One region of the Kitasatospora sp. NPDC089797 genome, then DNA from elsewhere that is predicted to be linked to it. Evidence: riboswitches for the same ligand, from Rfam matches in the RefSeq annotation. Region 1 holds a riboswitch; each other region holds the start of a gene.
What was found. Region 1 has a riboswitch for cobalamin ahead of AB0O91_RS08265 (ribonucleoside-diphosphate reductase subunit alpha). Riboswitches for the same ligand answer to the same signal wherever they lie in the genome.

Region 1 (2,256 bases):
CTCTTCACCCTCCTCGCGGTGGCGGGCACGGTCGGGTACGCCCGCCGCGCGCAGATGCACGAGCACGAGTCGCCCGAGGCCGACGGCGTGGCCACCACCCGCGCCCAGCGGGCCCTGCTCGGCACGGTCCTGACCGCCACCGCGCTGCTGGTCCCCACCGTCCACCTGTGGACGGGCACCTCCGGAGCGCTGTTCCGCCACCTCGGCTACGCCATGCTGCTGGCCGCCCCGATCGCCGGCCTCGGCCTCACCCGGCTGATCGGCGCCCACTTCCGCCACCCCCAGCTGGGCATCCTGGTCTGGGTCGCCCTTCTGGCCCTGGGCCTGGAGCAGTCCTCCCTGCGCTACCAGAACGGGCCCGACTCTGGCCGCCTGCTGGCCGTCCTGCGGGCCCACGCCGTCCCCCAGGGCCACTACCTGACCGAGGTCGACGGCCTCGCCGAGTACTACCTGGGGAGCGTCAGCAAGCCCGAGCAATGGGTCTCCGCGCGGGCCGGGACGGACTACCGCGACGGCGCCGGAGTGCAGCACCACGGCGAGGAGGGCAGCGCCGCCGCGATCCGGGACGGCTGGTTCACCATGGTCGTCCTCGACAGCACCGCGCCGGCGCCCGCCGACCGCGCCCTGGGCGCCGTCCTGGCCTCCTCCGGGCGGTACCGGTTGATCGCCCAATTCACCTCGCCGACCGGCGATTCGGGTACGTACAAGGTCTACCTGAAGCACTGAGCGCCCGCCTGGCCCACCGGCATCCGCGACACGCCAAGCACAACATATGGTGCCGCCGCAGTTCGTCGCCACTACATGTATGCTCGCTTCTGCTGTCGATGCAGGGGAACCCGGTGCGAATCCGGGACTGCCCCGCAGCGGTGTGCGGGCGGCTCCAGCAGCCGTACCGCGAGTCCGATTACCTGCCGACCAGCGTGCGCACGGCCCTCCCGCAGAGGCCGCACAAGCACCAGTACGACCCCCTCCGGGCCTCGCGGGCGGGCCGGGGAGACACCTCGCGCGGCGCTTTCTGTGTTCGCGCCGTGCTCCCCTGCCCACATCGGCCCGGGTGACCCCGATCACGCCGCCGATCGCCGCCAGGAGAGAGCGCCTTGACCACCGCTGCCTCAGCCACCCTGCCCACCCAGGGCACCGGTACCGCCTTTGTCGACCCGACGGTCGCCGACCCCGGCGGCGCGCTCCTGCGGCTGCTCACCGACCGCAGCGCCGACCTCACCGAGGTCGACCCCGGCCATGTCGCCGCCGCCGCGCTGCGCGGCCGCCACGCCGGCTCGGACTTCGCCGAGCTCCGCGGGCTGGCCGTGGACGCCGCCGCGTCGATGATCGCCGAGGACCCCCAGTACTCGAAGCTCGCGGCCCGCCTGCTGGCCCTGGAGATCGTCGACGAGGCGAACAGCCAGGGTTCCACCTCCTTCGCCGCCTCGATCACCGTCGGCCACGCCGAGGGCCTGATCGGCGACGCCACCGCCGCCTTCGTCGCCAAGCACGCCGCCGCCCTGGACGCCCTGATCGACACCAAGGGCGACGACCGGTTCGAGTACTTCGGCCTGCGCACCGTGCAGTCCCGCTACCTGCTGCGCCACCCGATCACCCGCAAGGTGATCGAGACCCCGCAGCACTTCCTGCTCCGCGTCGCCTGCGGCCTGGCGGTCGGCGACAGCGACCAGTCCGTGCGCGAGGTCGCCGAGCTGTACGGCCTGATGAGCCGCCTGGAGTACCTGACCTCCTCGCCGACGCTCTTCAACTCCGGCACCCGGCACCCGCAGATGTCCAGCTGCTACCTGCTGGACTCGCCGCTGGACAACCTGGACTCGATCTACAACCGCTACGCGCAGATCGCCCGGCTGTCCAAGCACGCCGGCGGCATCGGCCTGTCCTACTCGCGCATCCGCTCGCGCGGCAGCCTGATCCGCGGCACCAACGGCAAGTCCAACGGCATCGTGCCGTTCCTGCGCACCCTCGACTCCTCGGTCGCCGCCGTCAACCAGGGCGGCCGCCGCAAGGGCGCGGCCTGCGTCTACCTGGAGACCTGGCACGCCGACATCGAGGAGTTCCTGGAGCTCCGCGACAACACCGGCGAAGAGGCCCGCCGCACCCACAACCTCAACCTGGCGCACTGGATCCCGGACGAGTTCATGCGCCGCGTGAACGCCAACGCCGACTGGTCGCTGTTCTCCCCGGCCGACGTGCCCGAGCTGGTCGACCTGTGGGGCGCCGAGTTCGACGAGGCCTACCGCAAGGCCGAGCTGG
Region 2 (2,256 bases), on a different contig from region 1:
CGGCTGGAGGCGGCCCTGCGCGCGTCCCGGTCGCCCGCCGGTCAGTCCTCGGTACGGCGCAGCAGGTAGGTGTCCATGATCCAGCCCTTGCGCTCGCGGGCCTCCCCGCGCAGCCGGGCGATCTCCGGGGCGGCCTCGGCGAGCGGGCCGGAGACCAGGATCTCGTCCGGGCCGCCCAGGTAGGCGCCGTAGTGCACGTGCACGCCCTCGGGGTCGAGGCCGGTGAGGGCCGCCTGCCCGTCCAGCATCACCACCGCGTCCTCGCTGCCCGGGCCGAAGCCCTCGGCGGCCAGCCGGCGGGCGGTGGTGATCCGCACCGGTCGGCCGACCCGGGTGAGGGTGGTGCGGTGCTGGGCGGCGAGCACCGAGACGCTGCTGATCCCGGGCACGACCCGGTACGCGAAGGCGTCCGGCTCGGTGGCCAGCACCTCGTCCAGGACGGCGGTCACGCTGTCGTAGAGGCTCGGGTCGCCCCAGACCAGCAGCGCGCCGGTCTCGTCCGGGCCCAGGTGCTCGGCGACCAGCCGGCCGACCAGCTCGGCCCGGCGGCGCCGCCAGTCGTGGACCGCCTCGGTGTAGGCGGGGGTGGTGCGGTCGCGCTCGGCGTCCGGCACCTCGACCACCCGGTGGCCGGGCCGGCCGTGCTCCTCGATCATCCGGCGGCGCAGGTGCATCAGGTCCTGGCGCTGCTGGTTCTTGTCGAGGAGGAGGAAGACGTCGGTGCGGGCGAAGGCCTTGACCGCTTGGAGGGTGAGGTGGTCCGGGTCGCCCGCACCGATGCCGATGACGATGATCTGCCGCATACCGCGATTCTGCCGGATGCCGCCGGGCGGATCGTCCGCGGACCGCCCTGACCTGCGGCGTCCGGGGCCCGCGCGCACGGCGTGGACCGGTCCGGCGACGGGGACGTGACCTTCCGCACGCTGGGCTCCCGGGCGGATCGGGGCGATTGACGGCCCCCCGGGGCGGGCCTAACCTACCGGACGTAGTGATGGCGTAAGGAAGCCGGTGGGACTCCGGCACGGTCGCGCCACTGTGAGCGGGCCCTCCTCCGGGCGGCCCGTGAGTCAGATACGACGCCATCACGTCCGCCCCAACGAGAACGGGACGCACGATCCCCGAAGGAGGCTCAACTGTGAGCACCAGTATGCCCGGGCCCTCCGCCCTGCCCGTCCCGGTCGTGGTGCCGGCGTCCAAGGCGGTCGCCTGGCTCGTCGTCACCGCTCTCATCGCGCTGGCCGTCTACTACTTCATCGGCGTCGACCAGGGCGCCTACTCCGTGTTCGGCAAGGACATGCACATCCACGAGTTCGTCCACGACTCGCGGCACTTCCTCGGCTTCCCCTGCCACTGACGACCGGAAGCAGCGAACCACCCGACATGGAGAAGAGACTCATCCTGCGCGGCGTCCTCGCCGGCGCAGTGGCCGGCCTGCTCGCCTTCGTCTTCGCCCGGATCTTCGCGGAGCCGCAGATCAACGCGGCGATCGAGTACGAGAGCGGACGCGACGACGCGCAGGGACTGCTGGACAAGGCCGCCGGACTGCCGATGGACATGGGCGGACCGGACATCTTCAGCCGCACCGTCCAGGCCAACGTCGGCATCGGCGTCGGCATGATCCTGTTCGGCACGGCGATGGGCGCGCTGTTCGCGATCGCCTACACCGTCTGCCTGGGCCGCACCGGCCGGCTCCGCCCGCGCACCCTGGCGATGCTGGTGGCGCTCGGCGGCTTCCTCGGCCTGTACTTCGTCCCGTTCATCAAGTACCCCGCCAACCCGCCGGCCATCGGGCACCCGGAGACCATCCGGGACCGCGGCAACCTGTACCTGGGCATGGTCGTCTGCTCGATCGTGTTCCTCGTCCTGGCGGTCTGGCTCGGCAAGCGCCTCCAGGCCCGGTTCGGGAACTGGAACGCCACCCTGCTGGCGGCCGGCGCCTTCGCCGTGGCGATCGGCATCGTCATGGCGGTGCTCCCCCCGCTCGGTGAACTCGCCGACAACGTCCAGCAGTTCGGTCACCACGCGACGGAGACCCCGCTGCCGTTGACCGACGACAAGGGCGCCATCGTCTACCCGGGCTTCCCGGCGGACACCCTGTTCGAGTTCCGCTTCTACTCGGTGGCCGCGCAGCTGCTGCTGTGGGGCACGCTGGGCCTGCTCTTCGGGCCGATGGCCGAGCGCCTGCTCAGGAGCCGCGCCGAGGCCACCGCCCCGGCCGAGGCCGGACCCGAGCCGGTCGGCGCGGCATGACGCCGA
Region 3 (2,256 bases), on a different contig from region 1:
CGCGGCCGGCCGGGCCGGCCTCCCGGTGAGCCTGGAACGCCTGCGCTTCGAGTGGACGCCCCCGGCCGGCGTCCCGGAGCCGTCCGGCCGTCTGCTCCTCCAGCCGGAGCCCGACGACGAGGTCTTCGTCGAGCTGTTCCGCCGGGTCCTGGTCGACACCCTGGACACCGACACCCGCAAGGAGGCCGAACGCCTCGGCGCCGAGGCCCAGGCCCGGGCCGACGTCGCCTTCTACCGCGACACCATGCCCGGCGACCGCTCCTGGTGGCGGGTCGCCCGCACCCCCGGCGGCGAGCCGGTCGGCTTCGGCATCCCCTCCCGCAACCACGCCGCCCCCGTCGTCGGCTACCTCGGCGTCCTCCCGGAGCACCGCGGCCACCACTACGCCGACGACATCCTGGCCGGGATCACCCGCATCCTCGCCACCGAGGCCGCCGCCACCCGGATCCTGGCCGACACCGACCTCACCAACACCCCGATGGCCGCCGCCTTCGCCCGCACCGGCTACCGGAACACCAGCCGCCGCCTGGTCCTCTCCGCACGCTGACCCCGGACCGGACCGCCCGGTGCGGCGCCCCGGCCCCCGGCGCCGCACCGGGCGGAACCGCGCTGACCACGCCTGATACCTTGCCAAGGCCGTGGTGTACGGGAAACCGGTCGAAGTCCGGTGCGGCCCTCGCCACTGTTGCCGCGGAGTGTCGCGGCCCTCGCCGACCGGCTCCCCCAGCGGTCGGGGCCACTGGGCGGTCCACAGGAACCGCCCGGGAAGGTCGGCTGCGGCGCGTCGATGCGGAAGCCAGGAGACCGGCCACGGCGCGACATGTTCCACGAGGGTTTTGGAGAACACGTGCCCAGCGGTCTGCCGTACCCGGCCCGATCGATACGTCCCACCGGTTCCACCCGTCCCTCCGGCCCGCTGCGGGTCGGCCGGGCGGTCGCCGTCCTGCTGTCCGTCGGCGTGCTCGGCGCCTGCGCGGGCGCCCCCGCGCCGAGCGCCTCCGCCGGGGCGACCGGGAGCGCCGCACCGGTCAGCGTGGACAACTGCGGGACCACCGTGACGGTGAGCGCACCGCCCGCCCGGCTGGTGACGCTCAACCAGGGCGCCACCGAGGTGGCCCTGGCCCTCGGCCTGCAGTCCCGGATGGCCGGCACCGCCTACCTCGACGACGCCGTGCCGGACCAGTGGAAGGCCGCCTACGACTCCGTCCCGGTGCTCTCCGAGAAGTACCCGACCAAGGAGAAGCTCCTCGCGGCCCGTCCCGACTTCCTGTACGCCTCCTACGCCAGCGCCTACACCGACAAGGTCGCGGGCACCCGGGAGGAGCTGCGCGGCCAGGGCATCGCGTCGTACGTGTCCCCGTTCGGCTGCTCGGACAAGAGCCAGGTGCCGCCGACGACGTGGCAGGCGGCGTGGGGCGAACTGAACGACGTCGCCAAGGTCTTCGGCGTCCCGGAGCGGGCGGCCGAGGTCCAGCACCGGCAGGAGGAGCAGCTGGCGCAGTTCAAGGCGACGGCCGCGGGCAAGGACCTCAAGGTCCTGTGGTTCGACTCGGACACCAAGACGCCGTTCGTCGGCGCCGGGCACGGCGGACCCCAGCTGGTGCTCGACGCGGTGGGTGCCCGCAACGTCTTCGCGGACCTGCCCGGCGGCTGGCAGACCGTGAGCTGGGAGAAGGTCGTCGCGGCGGACCCGGACGCCATCGTGGTCGCGGACGCCGGCTGGGACACCGCCCAGTCCAAGATCGACTACCTGGAGAACGACCCTGTGCTGAGCAAGCTCGGCGCCGTGCAGCGCAAGGCCTTCGTGGTGGTGCCGTTCTCGGAGTCGACACCCGGTGTGCGGCTCGCCGACGGTGCCGCCAAGGTGTCCGCCGGGTTGGGCCGACTGCACCCGGCGTCATGACCTCCGCGCCCCGCCCCGCCGTGCGGCCGGCCGGTCCGGGTCGCGCGACGGCGGCCCTGACCGTCGGGGCGGCCCTGCTGCTGGCCACCGTGCTGCTCGGCCTGGCCGTGGGCTCGCAGCCCGAGCCGCTCCCGACGGTGATCGACGTGGTGCTGCGCCGGCTCGGGCTGACCGACCCGCACGTGACCCTGCTGGACGACCAGATCGTCTGGCAGCTGCGGCTCCCCCGGGTCCTCGGGGCGGCCGCCACCGGCGCCGGCCTCGCGGTCTGCGGTGCGGTGCTGCAGACGCTGACCGGGAACGACCTGGCCGATCCGTTCCTGCTCGGGATCTCGGAGGGGGCCGCCGCCGGC

Region 2: linked by a shared signal. The riboswitch ahead of AB0O91_RS37400 (CbtB-domain containing protein) and the one ahead of AB0O91_RS08265 (ribonucleoside-diphosphate reductase subunit alpha) in region 1 are both predicted to bind cobalamin.
Region 3: linked by a shared signal. The riboswitch ahead of AB0O91_RS40120 (ABC transporter substrate-binding protein) and the one ahead of AB0O91_RS08265 (ribonucleoside-diphosphate reductase subunit alpha) in region 1 are both predicted to bind cobalamin.

Annotation. Positions count from the first base shown of each region.
Region 1 is NZ_JBFBGS010000008.1:33,241-35,496, reverse strand. Features, by position in the region: gene AB0O91_RS08270 (glycosyltransferase family 39 protein) at 1-726, shown strand, start outside; cobalamin riboswitch at 789-931, shown strand; gene AB0O91_RS08265 (ribonucleoside-diphosphate reductase subunit alpha) at 1,122-2,256, shown strand, end outside.
Region 2 is NZ_JBFBGS010000070.1:12,046-14,301, reverse strand. Features, by position in the region: gene folP (dihydropteroate synthase) at 1-69, shown strand, start outside; gene cobF (precorrin-6A synthase (deacetylating)) at 42-803, opposite strand; cobalamin riboswitch at 976-1,099, shown strand; gene AB0O91_RS37400 (CbtB-domain containing protein) at 1,166-1,354, shown strand; gene AB0O91_RS37395 (CbtA family protein) at 1,381-2,250, shown strand.
Region 3 is NZ_JBFBGS010000090.1:9,449-11,704, reverse strand. Features, by position in the region: gene AB0O91_RS40125 (GNAT family N-acetyltransferase) at 1-547, shown strand, start outside; cobalamin riboswitch at 623-828, shown strand; gene AB0O91_RS40120 (ABC transporter substrate-binding protein) at 848-1,903, shown strand; gene AB0O91_RS40115 (iron chelate uptake ABC transporter family permease subunit) at 1,900-2,256, shown strand, end outside.